Regions from separate parts of the Delftia sp. genome, predicted to be linked through region 2. Evidence: predicted binding sites of a transcription regulator. Region 2 holds the regulator's gene; the other holds the start of a gene.
The links. The regulator HrcA, encoded in region 2, represses chaperone genes, less so after heat shock. The targets are predictions, from matches to a motif close to TTAGCACTCNNNNNNNNNGAGTGCTAA.

Region 1 (7,915 bases), on a different contig from region 2:
ATGACAGATCCACCTCGGCACGTGCGAAATCCCAGGAGCCTGCCGTGAGCCTGGCGCTGCCCTGGAACTCGGCCGTGGGCAGCTTGCGCACCAGGTTGATGGTGGCGCCGGGCGTGCCCGCGCCGCTCATCAGCCCCGAGGCGCCGCGCACGACTTCGACGCGGTCGAACATGGCCATGTCGCTGGTCTGGAAGATGGCCGGGTAGTCGCTGAACAGGCGGTTGACGCCATCGACCTGGAAGTTCTTGATCTGAAAGCCCCGCGCGAAGAACTGGTTGGTGTCGCCGCCCGTGGGACCATACTGCGCATAGCTCAGGCCCGTGGTCTGGCGGGCGATGTCTTCCTGCAGCACGATGCCCTGGTCGTCCATGCGCTGGCGCGTGATCACGCTGACCGACTGCGGCGTCTCGCGCAGCGACAGGGACAGGCCCGTGGCGGCCCGCGATTCGCTGGCGGCGTAGGACTGCGTGCCCTCGGTGACGGCGCTGCGCTCGGCCTGGGCGGTGACGCGCACCTCGGCCAGCGTGGCCGCGCCGGTGGGCGTTCCCACGGCCAGGGACGGTCGCACCACAAAGCCGCCGCCCTCGCGCGGCAGGGCCTGCAGGCCCGTGCCGGCCAGCAGCGCGGACAGGGCCTGGTCCACGGTTCGATCACCCTGCACGCCGGGGCTGGTCCTGTCTGTGGTCTGGGCGGTGGAGAAGGACAGCAGGATGCCCGCCTGGGCGCCAAAGCGATTGAGCGTGGCGGTCAGCGGCCCGGCAGGAATGTCGTAGCGCTGCACTGCCTGGGCGTGGGGCTGTGCCTGTGCGTGGGCCTGCGCCGGGGCAAGCACCGCCACCAGCGGCAGTGCCAGAACGGCGGGGCGCAAGGCCTGCCGCAGTTGAAATGCCAGTCGTGTGGCGCGAAAAGTCGGGTGATGGCCCATGGTGTGCGTGTCCCTCGGTCCTGGATGGTTGGCAATGGAATGCGGGCGCAGGAAAAAGCGCTTCATCTCCATTGCCCCGCGAGACGCGAAAAGCGATCAGCCAGGATCGACAAGAGCCAGGAAATCAGGCCGGCTCGACCACCACCCAGTAGCGCGTGGCCGTGCGCAGGCGCACCGGCAGGGTGGCCAGCAGCATGGCCAGCACCTGGTCGGTGTCGGCCAGCGGATAGGTGCCGCTGACGGGCAGCTGCGCCACGGCGCCATCGCAGCCCAGGTGGCCGGGCCGGTAGCGCGACAGCTGGTCCAGGAACTCGGCCAGCGGCATGTCCTGGGCCACCAGCATGCCGCGCGTCCAGGCTGCCAGGGCCGGATCGGCGGGCCCGGCCGGCGTGGTGGCCTGAGCGTCGAACTGCGCCTGCTGGCCTGTTTGCAGCAGATGGAGGTGGCCGGGCCGTTCGCGGGGCGCGATCTCCGTGGCGCCTTCAAAGACCGCAACCCGGCTGGGCCCCTGGCCGCGCTGGCGCACGACGAAGCGCGTGCCCAGGGCACGTATGCGGCCATGGCGGGTTTCGACGAGCAAGGGCGGCGCACTATCCTTCAGGCCCTGGGCCGTGGCCACCTCGATGTCGCCGCCGCGCAGGCGCACCAGGCGCTGCTGCGGGCTGAAATCCAGGTCGACCGCGCTGTCGGCATTCATCTGCAGCTGGGTGCCGTCCGGCAGGCGCAGGCTGCGCCGCTGGGCCGTGCCCGTGCGCAGGTCCGCCCCCAGGCCGGCCAGCCAGTCGCCCGAGGATGCCGGACCTCTCCATGCCACGGCACCGGCACCCGCGCCCGTGAACAGCAGCACGGCCAGGCTGCGCACCGCCAAGCGCCGCCCGCGCCCGCGTGCCGTGCGCGCGGCCTGGGCCAGGGCCACGCTGGCCGGCGTACCGGACAGCGGCTGCAGGCGTGCGCCCATGGCCTCTATGCGCAGCCAGGCGCGCTCATGGTGGGGATGGGATTCGCGCCAGTGCTGCAGGCGCTGCACCAGCATCTCGCGCGTGCCGGCGCTGTGATCATCGGACTGCAGCTCCACCAGCCATTCGGCGGCCTGCTCGCGCACCGCAAGAGGAATGGGCAGGCTCATGCGCCGTCGTCGTCCAGAAAGCAGACTTGCACCACGGCCCGCGCGATATGGCGGCGCACGGTGGGCACGGAAAGGCCCAGTTCAGCCGCGATGTCGGCCTGCCTCATGCCGTCGATCTGCGACAGCAAAAAGGCCTGGCGCACGGGCAGTGGGAGCAGGGCCAGCAGGCGGTCCACCTCGACCAGGGTCTGCAGCACGATGGCGCGGTGCTCGGGGGACTGGGCCACGGCCTCGGGCATGAGGGCCAGGGCGTCCAGATAGGCCTGCTCCACGCAGCGCTTGCGGTAGAGGTTGGCGGCCAGACCCTGGGCAATGGTCATCAGCAGGGCACGCGGTTCGCGAATGGCCTGGATCTCGGCGCCGCTGCGGCCCAGCAGGCGCACATAGGTGTCCTGGGTCAGATCGGCCGCATCAAAGGCATTGCCCAGGCGCTTGCGCAGCCAGCCCAGCAGCCAGCCGTGGTGGTCGGAGTAGAGAGTGGCGACATCGGGAACAAGGGCGCGGTCGGCGGCGGGCATGGGAAAGCGGCACGAGTGAAGCAGGAGGAAAGGCACCGGGGCAATATGCAGCGGCAAACAAGAATGCTTCTTATTTTCATTGTATCCAAATCCTACATCGTCATTGCACCAACCTGCGCACCAACGCCTGAGTGCGGACGCTCGGCGCGAGCACCATCGTGGGCTGATGCCACCTTCGTTGAAACCAGTCGGAGCGACGGCATTGAGTAGACAGGAATCAGCGGTGCAGCGCGAAATGGGGCCTTCGAGGCGAGGCACGGCGCACCGAAGAATCGACTGGCCACTTCCAAACGGTGAAGCGGTCGTCCAACAATGGAAGCCTTCAACGGCAGGTGTTGGTCGTCCCTGTCACTCTCGCTTTGCACAGTGAAGGGCGTAGATCAGCCTGATGCCATCGTTAGAAAGTCTGCAGTTGCCAACTGCTCCGCAGCGATTGCTGCTGCTCACGGCCACCTCGTGACCTATCAGTTGCAGCCACATGGTGGTCATCCAAGCTTCAGGGCTGGCGGCATCGCCAGATGCTTCGCTCCTCATCCGCACCCGACCTGGTGAAGCTCCCCTTTAGGACTGGCCCGTCATCGTGCCACGAAGGCGGAGCTTTTCTCCCTCTGACCACAGAGGTCACCAGACGAGGCCTCGGTCTCGTTCGCGCCTGATCAAGGGCAGTCACTCTGCACGGCTGGCTGATCTTGGGTGCGCTCAGCACCACGGCCAGGGCGCCTTCGATGCGACGTTAGGTCACAGCCCGCAAGGCTGCATGGTGATTCAGCGACAGCCTTTCGCCGGAAGTTCTGTGTGCTCCTGCAGGCCGCGCTTCGCCGCTGGCCAGCGCGGGCGCGCCCCGAAAAAACTAAAGATCAGTGGCGTTCCGCACTCCGCGCCGGATGTGCCGTCTTGCGGCACATCCGGCCCTACCCCTTGAAACCTGGCCGAATTGCCTTATTATTAGCACTCGTTGGGTATGAGTGCTAACAATCCTCTGTCCCACATTGCTTCGAATGCCGGCCCGCCGGGCCGGCAAGTCTTTGTTTCAACTTTGTTGATGATTTAGGAGTTGGTATGAACCTGCGTCCCCTGCACGATCGCGTGATCGTCAAGCGCCTCGAAAACGAAACCAAGACGGCTTCGGGCATCGTGATCCCCGACAACGCCGCCGAGAAGCCCGACCAGGGCGAAGTGCTGGCAGTGGGTCCCGGCAAGAAGAACGACAAGGGTGAAGTGATCGCCCTGAACGTGAAGGTCGGCGACCGCGTTCTGTTCGGCAAGTACAGCGGCCAGACCGTCAAGGTCCATGGCGACGAACTGCTGGTGATGAAGGAAGACGACCTGTTCGCGGTCGTCGAAAAGTAATCCACGCGCTTCGAAACCGCACTTTCCAACTGAATCCGGAGAATTGAAATGGCAGCAAAAGACGTAGTTTTCGGCGGCGAAGCACGCGCCCGCATGGTTGAAGGCGTGAACATCCTGGCCAACGCGGTCAAGGTCACGCTGGGCCCCAAGGGCCGCAACGTGGTGCTGGAGCGCTCCTTCGGCGCCCCCACCGTGACCAAGGACGGCGTGTCGGTCGCCAAGGAAGTGGAACTCAAGGACAAGCTGCAGAACATGGGCGCCCAGCTCGTGAAGGAAGTGGCCTCCAAGACCAACGACATCGCCGGTGACGGCACGACCACCGCCACCGTGCTGGCACAGGCCATCGTCCGCGAAGGCATCAAGTACGTGGCCGCCGGCCTGAACCCCATGGACCTCAAGCGCGGCATCGACAAGGCTGTCGCCGCCCTGGTGGAAGAGCTGAAGAAGCAATCCAAGGCCACCACCACCTCCAAGGAAATCGCCCAGGTCGGCTCGATCTCCGCCAACTCCGACGAATCCGTGGGCAGCATCATTGCCGAAGCCATGGACAAGGTCGGCAAGGAAGGCGTGATCACCGTTGAAGAAGGCAAGTCGCTGGCCAACGAACTCGACGTCGTCGAGGGCATGCAGTTCGACCGCGGCTACCTGTCGCCCTACTTCATCAACAATCCCGAAAAGCAGGTTGCCCTGCTGGACAACCCCTTCGTGCTGCTGTTCGACAAGAAGATCAGCAACATCCGCGACCTGCTGCCCACGCTGGAAGCCGTGGCAAAGGCCGGCCGTCCCCTGCTGATCATTGCAGAAGACGTCGAAGGCGAAGCCCTGGCAACGCTGGTGGTCAACACCATCCGCGGCATCCTGAAGGTTGTGGCTGTCAAGGCTCCTGGCTTCGGCGACCGCCGCAAGGCCATGCTGGAAGACATCGCCATCCTGACGGGCGGCAAGGTCATCGCTGAAGAAGTGGGCCTGGCGCTGGACAAGGTGACCCTGGAAGACCTGGGCCAGGCAGTGCGCATCGAAATCGGCAAGGAAAACACCACCATCATCGACGGTGCTGGCCAAGCTGCTGAAATCGAAGCCCGCGTCAAGCAGATCCGCATCCAGATCGAAGAAGCCACCAGCGACTACGACCGCGAAAAGCTGCAAGAGCGCGTGGCCAAGCTGGCCGGCGGCGTGGCCGTGATCAAGGTCGGCGCTGCCACCGAAGTCGAGATGAAGGAAAAGAAGGCCCGCGTTGAAGACGCCCTGCACGCTACCCGCGCTGCTGTGGAAGAAGGCATCGTGGCCGGCGGCGGCGTGGCTCTGCTGCGTGCCAAGCAAGCCGTGGGCGAACTGAAGACCGGCGACGCCGAGCAGGACGCCGGCATCAAGCTGATCATGAAGGCCATCGAAGCGCCCCTGCGCGAAATCGTGGCCAACGCCGGTGGCGAGCCCTCGGTGGTGGTCAACGCCGTGCTGAACGGCTCGGGCAACTACGGCTTCAACGCCGCCAACGACACCTACGGCGACATGCTGGAAATGGGTATCCTGGACCCGACCAAGGTGACGCGTACGGCCCTGCAGAACGCCGCTTCCGTGGCATCGCTGCTGCTGACGACCGAAGCCATGATCGCCGAGTCCCCCAAGGCTGAAGGCGCCCCCGCCATGCCCGACATGGGCGGCATGGGTGGCATGGGCGGCATGGGCATGTAATTGCCCGCCGCAACCGGGCAGGCCTTGCGCCATGCCCGGTTTGCCCCGCAAGAAAAAGGCCGCCCTCGGGCGGCCTTTTTCATTGCATGAACGCTGTTGCCGATGTCCTCAGGACACGGCCTGGCCCCAGGCCCGGCCCAGGCGCGCCACGGCCTCGGTGATCTGGGGCACGGTGGGCGCCGCATACGACAGGCGCATGCACAGGCCGGCCTGCTGCGCCGCCTCGGCCGGGAAGAAGGCCTTGCCTGGCACATAGAGCACGCCCTGCTCCACAGCGGCCGTGAACAGCGCCCGGGCCAGGGCCTCGGGCTCGCCCGCATGCCGTTGTGGCGGCAGCAGCTGCGCCCAGACGAACATGCCGCCCGCAGGCCGCACGAAGCGGATCTGCTCGCCCAGGGCCGACTGCATGCCCGAGCACAGCGCATCCATGCGCGCCGCGTACTCGGCGCAGGCCTGGGCCAGCTGGGGTGCATAGCGGCCCGAGCGCAGATAGTGCGCGGCGATCATCTGCGCCAGCGGCGAGGTGCACAGGTCGGCCGTCTGCTTGGCGATGGTGCAGCGGCGCAGCAATTGGGCGTCGGCCAGCATCCAGCCGATGCGCAGCGCCGGTGCCACGGTCTTGGACAGGCTGGACAGGTAGACCACGGGGTTGGACTGGGCGCCGCACTGCGCCAGGCCTGTTTCGTAGATCGACGGCTCGCGCTGGCCGGTAAAGCGCAGCTCGCCATAGGGATCGTCCTCGACGATGGCAAAGCCGTGCTGGCGCGCCAGCGCCACCAGGGCCTCGCGCCGCGCCGCGGGCAGCAGCGTGCCGCCCGGGTTGGAGAAGTTGGGCACGGTGTAGAGCAGCTTGGGGCGGCGCGCATGGGGCCACTGCGCCAGCAGGCTGGCCAGGGCACCGGTGTCCAGGCCGTGTTCATCCGTGGGCACGGCCACGACCTGTGCCTGGGCCAGCTTGAGCGTCTGCAGCGTGGCCGGGTAGGCGGGCACCTCGACCAGCACCGGATCGCCAGGCTCCACCAGCACCTTGACCAGCAGGTCGAAGGCCTGTTGCGAGCCCGTGGTCACGATCATGTCGGCCGGCGTGCAGGCAATGCCGCGCGTGGCGCACAGTGCGGCCAGGGCTTCGCGCAGCGGCAGCTGGCCTTCGCTGGCGCCGTACTGCAGGCTGGCGGCAGCGTCCTGCTGCAAAGCGGCCATCGCGGCCTGTTGCAGGCCTTCGGCATCGAACAGGCTGGGCGAGGGATAGCCGCCCGCCAGCGAGAGCATGCCGGGGCGGCTCAGATAGGGAAACAGCTCGCGTATGGGCGAGCCTTCGGGATGTGCGAACAGCGGGTTGAACAGATGGGCGGTGGGCGACTGAATGCCCAGGTCTGCAGTGCTCATGAAGGCCTCTTGCGGCTTTGCAAAAAACAAAGGGGCGCGTGCACAGGCCTGGCGCCTGCGCATGCGCCCCGGGAAAGGGGATACAGGGTGGATGCCGGCCAAAGCCGGCCTCCAGGCAGCCGGTCAGGCCACAGCCTGGGCGGCCTGGGTGCGCAGCGCGCTGCGCAGCTGGTCGATGGAGCGCTGCTGCGCCTGCTCGTACAGCGCGATCTCGTCATGCACGCGGGCACCCAGGTCGGCCTCGAAGGCCTGCTGGGCCGCATGGGCCGCGTACTGCTTTTGCTCTTCGCCGCCCAGGTTGGACTGGAAGATGCCGGCCGCGCTCACGGGCAGGAAGTCCTCGTAGACGATGGGCTCGGCCTGGGCCAGGCCGCGGGCGATCAGGGCGTCCAGGTCCGAGGCGGCGGCCGCGGCGGCCTCGCCTGCGGCCAGGGCGGCGCCCTCATCGCTCAGCGTGAAGCGGTAGAAGGCCAGGTCCTGGCGGCGCAGTTGCTCATGGGTGTCGGGGAAAGCCTCGAAGACCTGGGCCAGGCGGCTGCCGTAGTCGGGTGCGGCACTGCCCGCGCTGCCCATGTCGCGCACCTGGGCCAGCAGCTGGTCGTAGAGCGCGCGGCCCTTGCGCGTGAGCGCAACGCCGCGCTGCTCGATCTCGCCGAAGCGCGCCGTGTGCGAGCCTGCGCCCGTGGCATCGCCGGCGAAACGCACGGTCTCCTTGAGCGCCTTGAAGCTGGTCTGGCGCAGCAGGATGGGGCAGGCGCGGCGCGGCGGGCCTTCGACCACGTCCTTGGCATCCATGCCGCGTGCGGGCATGGCGGCCTGGGCCGCGTCGATGTCCAGGGTGCGCGGCGTCAGGTGGTTGATGTGCGGGCCCTTGAAGCAGACCACGTCGGCGATCAGGCGGTGGGCCTTGTGCAGCGC
Region 2 (7,915 bases):
TCCGCACTGCAGTCCCGGCTGCAGCCCGCCGACGCGCAGTTGGTGCTGGCCGCCCTGCAGCAACTGCGCGATGCTTCGGAGTAAGGGTAAGCTTCGCTTGAGAAACCGCATATTTGCGGGCAGTCTTGCCCGCAAGCCCTGCGCCCGGGATTCTGGCGCTTGCGTGAAAGGACATTGGGATGCGTATCGCTGCTCTGGACGATGATCCGCTGCAACTGGAGATGCTGCGTCAGGTTGCGCTGGAGACGGGCCACAGCTGCCACACCTACCAGACGGGCTCGGCCCTGCAGTTGGAACTGCGCCGCGAGAGCTTCGACCTTCTGATCGTGGACTGGCACCTTCCGGACATGGAAGGAACGGACCTGGTGCGGTGGACGCGCGGACATGTGAGCCGCGAGCTGCCCATCCTCATCATCACCCACCGCAGCGAAGAGGCCGACATCGTCGAAGGCCTGTCCTGCGGCGCAGACGATTTCATGGTCAAGCCCGTGCGCCACGGCGAGCTGCGCGCGCGCATGGCCGCCCTGCTGCGCCGCGCCTATCCGGTGAACACGCAAAGCGTGCTGGAGTTCGGCCCCTTCCGGTTCCTCACCACCACCAACAGCCTGGAAATGAATGGCCAGCCCATCGAGGTGACGCACCGCGAATACACGCTGGCCCTGACGCTGTTCCAGAACCAGGGCCGCCTGCTGTCGCGCGAACACCTGCGCGAAGCCGTGTGGGGCCACAACGCCGAAGTGCAGTCACGCTCGCTGGACACACATATCTCGCGCCTTCGCGCGCTGCTGAACCTGCGCGCCGGTCAGCCCTACGCCATCAGCGCCGTGTACGGCTACGGCTACCGCCTGGACGTGCCTGACGAGGCATTGCAGGCGGCACCTCAAACACCATGAACAGACTCTTGCTCGCCGCCAGCCTGCGCGGGCCCGTCGCGCGGGCCTGCCTGCTGGCAAGCCTGGCCCTGCTGGGCGCTGCCGCCACACAGGCCCAGATCAAACCCGCCGCCAGCGGCGGCGACATGCTCGCCCACCGCGTGGCCACAGGCGACACCCTGGAACAGCTGGCCAGCCGCTACCTGGGCGATGCACGCCAGTGGACCCAGCTGCAGCAGCACAACGGCGTGGCCAACCCGTACCGTCTGCGGCCCGGCTCCGTGCTGGAGATTCCCGTGCGCCTGCTGCGCGCCGCCGTGGCCTCCGTGGAATTCGTGCAGGGCGATGCGCGCAGCACACGCGCGCTCGACCATCTGGCCGACACGCAAAGCGGCTCGGCCGAAGACGCAGGCCAGGTCCTGCGCAAGGGACAGACGCTGCAGGAAGGCGATCGACTGCAGCTTGCGCCGGACGCCTTTGTGGCCGTGCGCCTGGCCGATGGCTCTTTGGTGCGCGTGCAGTCGCAGTCCGATGTCCTGCTGCGCCAGATGCGCCGCAAGGGCCGGGCCGGCAGCCTGCAGTCCGTGATCGACCTGCGAGAAGGCAGCGTGGAGGCCTCGGTCCCCCCCGAGCAGGGCAATGCCCAGCGCCGCTTCGAAGTGCGCACGCCTGCGGCATCGACCAGCGTGCGGGGCACGCGTTTCCTGGTGCAGACCGATGCAGCAGGCAGGACAGCGGCCGCCGTCGATGAAGGCACGGTCGCCGTGGGCTCGGACGCCTCTGGCGCACCTTCCGGCGATGCGCTGCTGCACCCCGGCCAGGGCGTGGCCGTGGCGGCAGACGGCCGCGTCGGCCAACCCCGCCCCATGCTGGGTGCGCCCGACATCACCGCCTGGCCCGCCTTGGCGGAAGACGCCAACTGGATCAGCCTGCCCCTGCCGGCCTTGCCCGGCGCCGTGCGTTACCAGCTGCAGCTGTCGCGCGACGCGGACATGACCCAGGTGCTGCGCAGCGCCAGCTTCCAGGCCACGGCCTCACCGCTGCGCCTGGCAGGCGTGGACGATGGCGACTATGTACTGTCCCTGCGCGGCATCGACGCCCAGGGCATTCCGGGTGCAGCCAGCCGGCGCGCCCTGCGCGTCAAGGCCCATCCCGTGCCGCCGCTGTACGAATCACCGCAGGCCGACGCCACCGTGGGCCTGGGCCGCGCCGGCCTGCAGTGCACCAAGGTGGTGGGCGCCGTGCGCTACCGCATCCAGGTCGTTTCTGCCGATGCCCAGGCCGGCTTTGCCGAACCTGCCATCGACGCGCGCGACCTGAACGACTGCACATTGCCCGCAGCCGCGCTGGCCCGGCTGCCGGCCGGCCGCTATCTTTGGCGCGCCGCCAGCATCCGCACGCTGGCCGACGGCAAGCCCGACCAGGGCCCGTTCGCCGCAGCCCAGGCCATGCAGCTGGCGGCCGTGCCGCCCCAGCCCTCGGCCAGCGCGCTGCAGATGGGCGACGGCCCCGCCGAGGGCAGCCGCCAGATCCGCTGGAGTGGCGAGCCCGGCCAGCGCTACCACGTGATGGTGGCGCGCGACCAGGAGTTCACCGCGCCGCTGGTTGACCTCTGGACCGACCAGCCGCAATGGAGCACCGAGGACCTGCCCGCAGGCAGCTACTACCTGCGGCTGCAGATCGAGGACGCCAACGGCCTGCGCAGCGATTTCTCGGCCGCACGCCAGTTCCGCACCGGCAGCTGGATCGTCGATGCCAGCGGCGAGATGATGCAATCGGGCAGCGGAGAGCGCCTGCAGCGCCAGTAACCGCACCCGTTCAATCCTTGACCGCGCTTGTCCACCCTGCCGCCTTCGCCTGACAGTCCCGCCACGCCGGCGCAGCAGGTGCAGCCGGCGCCCGCGCGTGGCCGGGGGCTGCGGCGGGACTGGCTGCTGCTGGCGGCGGGACTGCTGTCCCTGGTGTTCTGGCTCAGCGGTGACGGGCAGTTGGAGCGCATCAACGGACTGGTGCAGGACACGGCCAGCTGGCTGCACCGCCCCAAGGCATCTCAGGACATCGTCATCGTGGCCATCGACGATGCCAGCATCGACGCCATAGGCCGCTGGCCCTGGCGGCGTGCCCTGCACGCGGGCCTGCTGGAGCGCATCAGCCAGGCCCCGCCGCGCGCCATCGGCCTGGACGTGATGCTCAGCGAAGAAGATCTGGACTATCCAGGCGATGACCTGCTGCTGGCGCGCGTCCTGCAGCGCAGCGGCCGCACCGCCTTGCCCGTGGCGCCGGGCACGGATCCGCTGCCGGCCTTTGCACAGGCTGCGGCAGCGCTGGGCCACACCCAGCTGCCCGTGGATTCCGACGGCGCCGTGCGCAGCTTCCATGCCATTGAAGGCAGCGCGCAGCAGCCCTGGTGGCACATGGCGCTGGCCCTGCACTGCGTGGGCCAGCACGGCCGCGCATGCGCCCGCCCCGAACCCGTGCCGCCGCTGGACCCCGGCACACCCGCATGGCAGCGCCGCCAGCGGGAGATCATTGCCTTCGCACAGGCCAGGCCCGAGCAGGGCGCGCGTGACCGCTCGCCCTTCACCACCTATTCGTACATCGACGTGCTGCGCGGCCGCATTCCTGCTGCGGCATTTCGCGGCAAATACGTGCTCATAGGAACGACGGCCGCCGGACTGGGAGCGCAGTTCACCGCACCGCTGGGTGCCAGCGCGCGCCCCATCTCCAGCGTGGAAATGCTGGCCCATGTGCTCAACGGCAGCCTGCAGGGCTCGCACGTACACCGCGCTTCGGCGGGGCTGGACCGTGCGCTCAACACCGCAGCCGTGCTGCTGGCCCTGCTGGCCCTGGCCTGGCTGGGCCCTTCGGGCGGCATGCTGGCCTGCGCGCTGCTGGCCCTGGCCTGCCTGTCGCTGGCCGGGCTGGCACCACGCATCTGGCAGGTGCAGACGGCCCCTGCCGCAGCCCTGCTGGGCCTGGCCCTGGCCTATCCGCTGTGGAGCTGGCTGCGCCTGCGCGCCGCCGCCCGCTTTCTGGCGCTGGAACTGCGAGACCTGCAGGGCCAGGGCCTGCCCACCGCGCTGCGCCTGGGCGGCGACCTGCTGGACCAGCGCATTGCCGCCGTCGAGCAGGCTTCGCGGCAACTGCGCGCCCTGCACCATTTCGTCAGCGAAAGCCTGCGCCAGCTGCCCTCGCCCACCTTTGTCTGCGACCGCCAGGGCCATGTGCTGCTGGCCAATGCCGCGGCCCATGCCTATGCGCGCAGCCTGGATCACGACCTGCGCGCTGGCGACTCCCTTCCCAGGCTGCTCGATGGCCTGCAGGCGTTGGACACGGCGCCCGGCCCGCAAGCCGGCAGCCCGCTGCTCACGGCCAGGGCGCTTGCCGCCGGCGGCCTGCCGCTCAGCAGCGAGGGGCGCGACGGTCGCGGCCGCAGCCTGATGCTGCTGGTCCAGGCCTTCGAGGCTCCGCCCACCGCAGGCTGGCTGATCACCCTGGTCGATATCAGCGATCTGCGCAGCGCCCAGGCCCAGCGCGACCAGGCCATGCAGTTCATCTCGCACGACATCCGGGCGCCCGTGGCATCCATCATCACCTTGCTGGAGATGCAGCGTGGTTCCGTACAAGCGCCCGACCTGGGCATGCTGCTCCCGCGCATCGAAGGCTATGCCCAGGCCTCCCTGCAGCTGGCCGACGATTTCGTGCACCTGGCTCGTGCCCAGCAGCAGGCGCTGCGCCAGCAGCAGCTGGACCTGGGCCTGGTGCTGGACCAGGCCGTGGAAAGCTGCTGGGCCCAGGCCAGCGCCGCCCATGTGCAGCTGGAATTCAGCCTGCCCGAGCAGGAATGCCCCGTGCTGGGCGACCCGGGCATGCTCCACCGCGCAGCCGTCAACCTGATCGGCAACGCCATCAAGTACGGAGCGCACGGGCAACCGGCAAGCGGCGCCACGGTGCAATGCCTGCTGCTGCAGGACGCCGGCCATTGCCGCATCGCCATCCGGGACCACGGACCCGGCATGGATGCGCAGGCCGTCGCCCGCCTGAGCCAGCCCTTCGAGCGCCTGGACCACCATCAGCACCTGGACGGCGCAGGCCTTGGGCTGGCCTTTGTCCGCACCGTGGCTGCACGCCATGGCGGGCAGCTGCAGATAGAAAGCGCGCCAGGCCAGGGAAGCACCTTCAGCATCGTGCTGCCGAAGGCGCAGCAAGCCTGACCGGGGGTGTCATCCCAGCGGATCCCAGCGGATGGCCCGTGAAAACGAAAAAGCCCTGAAGTCTTTCAACTTCAGGGCTTTGCGTTTTTTGGTGCGGCTGGCAGGAATCGAACCCACGACCCCTTGGTTCGTAGCCAAGTACTCTATCCAGCTGAGCTACAGCCGCAACGCTTCGCATTGTAGCAGCGGGTTTTGGAGCTTCCAGGCAAAAGCGCCATATTTCTGCAAAAAACCTGGAAGTCGCATTCAACGGCAGCCGGGCGCAGCCATGCCAGCCGGCAGCGTCGCTCCCAGCAAAAAAGCCTGCCGCCCGGAAAGGCGGCAGGCTTTTTCATACCAATGGATGGTAGGGCCTCCCAGAGTCGAACTGGGCACCAACGGATTATGAGTCCGCTGCTCTAACCAAGCATGAGCTAAGGCCCCTGATTCACCAAGGCAGCGCGGATGCACGCCATGGCAAACGGCTATTGTAGATCCTAACCTGCGCGGCTCAGCGCTTGTGGCTCAGCGCGTTGCTGACCAGCTTGGAGGTGATGTCCACGATCTGGATCATGCGGTCGTAGTGCATGCGGGTGGGGCCGATCACGCCCAGCGTGCCCACCACCTTGCCGTCGAGCTCGTAGGGCGCGCTGACCACGGACAGCTCCTCGAAGGGCACGACCTGGCTTTCGCCCCCGATGTAGATGCGCACACCTTCAGCCTGGCTGGAGAAATCCAGCAGCCTGAGGATCTGGGTCTTTTGCTCGAACAGGTCGAAGGCGCGGCGCAGATTGCCCATGTCGCTGGAGAAATCGCTGACCGACAGCAGGTTGCGCTCGCCCGCGATGACCACGTCCTCCTGGGCACTGGTCATGGCCTCCGTGCCCACGTTGACGGCTGCCTGCATGAGGGTGGCCACCTCGCCGCGCAAAAGCTCGACCTCGCCCTTGAGGCGCTCGCGCACCTCTTCCATGGCCAGGCCTGCGTAGTGGCTGTTGAGAAAGTTCGATGCCTCGATCAGCTGAGAGGCCGAGTAATCCACGTCGGTGAAGATGACGCGGTTTTGCACGTCACCGTCGGGCGAGACGATGATGACCAGAAAGCGCCGCTCCGACAGTCGCACGAATTCGATGTGCTTGAACACCGAGGTGCGGCGCGGCACCAGCACCACGCCCACGAACTGGGAAAGGCTGGACAGCAGGTTGGCGGCGTTGGCGATGACTTTCTGCGGCTGCTCGGGCACGAGCTCGGGCGTCACGATATCTGCACGGTCCGCCGTGAGCATGGTGTCCACGAACAGCCGGTAGCCCCGGGCGGTCGGAATGCGGCCGGCCGAGGTGTGCGGACTGATGATCAACCCCAGGTCTTCGAGGTCAGCCATCACATTGCGTATCGTGGCAGGCGACAATTCAAGCCCCGACGCACGCGACAGGGTCCGCGAGCCCACAGGCTGGCCGTCAGCGATGTAACGCTCGATCAGCGCTTTGAGCAACAACTTGGCACGTTCGTCGAGCATGTGATGATTTTAATGATGTAATTTCCAGAAATGACGTCCACGTTTCGCCACGTTGCCTTGATCGGGAAGTACCACGCTCCCAGCGCAAGCGCCCCGTCCGAGAATGCCAGCAACGCGCTCGAGCGCATTGCGGACTTCCTCAGGCGCCAGGGCTGCGAAGTCGTGCTTGATACCCAATCGGCCCTGCACGCAGGGCTCACAGACTACCCCACCCTCGATGTCGATGGCCTGGGCAGGCATTGCGACCTGGGCCTGGTCGTCGGCGGCGACGGCACCATGCTCGGCGTGAGCCGGCACCTGGCGCAATACGGAACGCCCCTGATCGGGGTGAACCAGGGCCGCCTGGGCTTTGTCACCGACATCGCGCTGGAGGACTTCGAGGCCACGCTCACCCCCATGCTGCAGGGCGAGTACGAAGAGGACCTGCGTCCCCTGATGTGCGCCCGCGTGATCCGCGAGGGCGAATGCGTGTTCGAGGCCCTGGCCATGAACGACGTGGTGGTCAACCGCGGCGGCACCTCCGGCATGGTGGAGTTGCGCATCGAGGTCGGCGGCCGCTTTGTCTCCAACCAGCGCGCCGACGGCCTGATCGTGGCCACGCCCACGGGCTCCACGGCCTATGCGCTGTCCGCCGGCGGGCCGATGATGCATCCGTCCATCCCCGCCTGGGTGATGGCACCCATTGCGCCGCACAACCTGTCCAATCGCCCCATCGTGCTGTCCGATGCCAACGAGGTCACGATCGAAGTCGTGGCCGGGCGCGATGTCAGCGCCAATTTCGACATGCAGTCGCTGGCCTCGCTGCAGCACGGCGACCGCATCCTCGTGAGCCGCGCCCACCACAGCGTGCGCTTTCTGCACCCCAAGGGCTGGAACTACTTCGCCACGCTGCGCAAGAAACTGGGCTGGAACGAGGGAGGCGCCTGACCATGGCGCTCAAGCGCATCGTGCTGCGCGACTTCGTGATCGTGCAGGCCCTGGATCTGGACTGGCATGCGGGCTTCACCGTGCTGACGGGCGAGACCGGCGCCGGCAAATCCATCCTGATCGATGCATTGCAGCTGGCCCTGGGCGCCCGCGCCGACGCCGACGTGGTGCGCGAAGGCTGCCCCCAGGCCGATATCTGCGTGGAGTTCGACGGCTGCGCGCGGCTGCGCCCCTGGCTGGAGGCGGCAGGCCTGGCCTGCGAGGACAACAGCCTGCTGCTGCGGCGCACAGTGGACACCCAGGGCCGCAGCCGCGCCTGGATCAACGGCACACCGGCCACGGCCACGCAGCTGCGCGCACTGGGCGAGCAGCTGATCGACATCCACGGCCAGCATGCCTGGCAAAGC

Region 1: the regulator HrcA is predicted to act here: its motif matches at 3,515-3,541, upstream of groES (co-chaperone GroES).

Annotation. Positions count from the first base shown of each region.
Region 1 covers NZ_JCABYI010000040.1:127,671-135,585, forward strand. Annotated here, with positions in the region: gene AC5I49_RS28345 (TonB-dependent siderophore receptor) at 1-991, opposite strand, end outside; gene AC5I49_RS28350 (FecR domain-containing protein) at 1,050-2,051, opposite strand; gene AC5I49_RS28355 (sigma-70 family RNA polymerase sigma factor) at 2,048-2,569, opposite strand; gene groES (co-chaperone GroES) at 3,629-3,919, shown strand; gene groL (chaperonin GroEL) at 3,968-5,611, shown strand; gene AC5I49_RS28370 (aminotransferase-like domain-containing protein) at 5,720-6,997, opposite strand; gene hglS (2-oxoadipate dioxygenase/decarboxylase HglS) at 7,121-7,915, opposite strand, start outside.
Region 2 covers NZ_JCABYI010000024.1:169,123-177,037, forward strand. Annotated here, with positions in the region: gene AC5I49_RS15005 (tryptophan--tRNA ligase) at 1-84, shown strand, start outside; gene AC5I49_RS15010 (response regulator transcription factor) at 180-893, shown strand; gene AC5I49_RS15015 (FecR family protein) at 890-2,680, shown strand; gene AC5I49_RS15020 (CHASE2 domain-containing protein) at 2,708-5,086, shown strand; tRNA gene AC5I49_RS15025 (tRNA-Arg) at 5,176-5,252, opposite strand; tRNA gene AC5I49_RS15030 (tRNA-Ile) at 5,431-5,509, opposite strand; gene hrcA (heat-inducible transcriptional repressor HrcA) at 5,577-6,581, opposite strand; gene AC5I49_RS15040 (NAD kinase) at 6,612-7,508, shown strand; gene recN (DNA repair protein RecN) at 7,511-7,915, shown strand, end outside.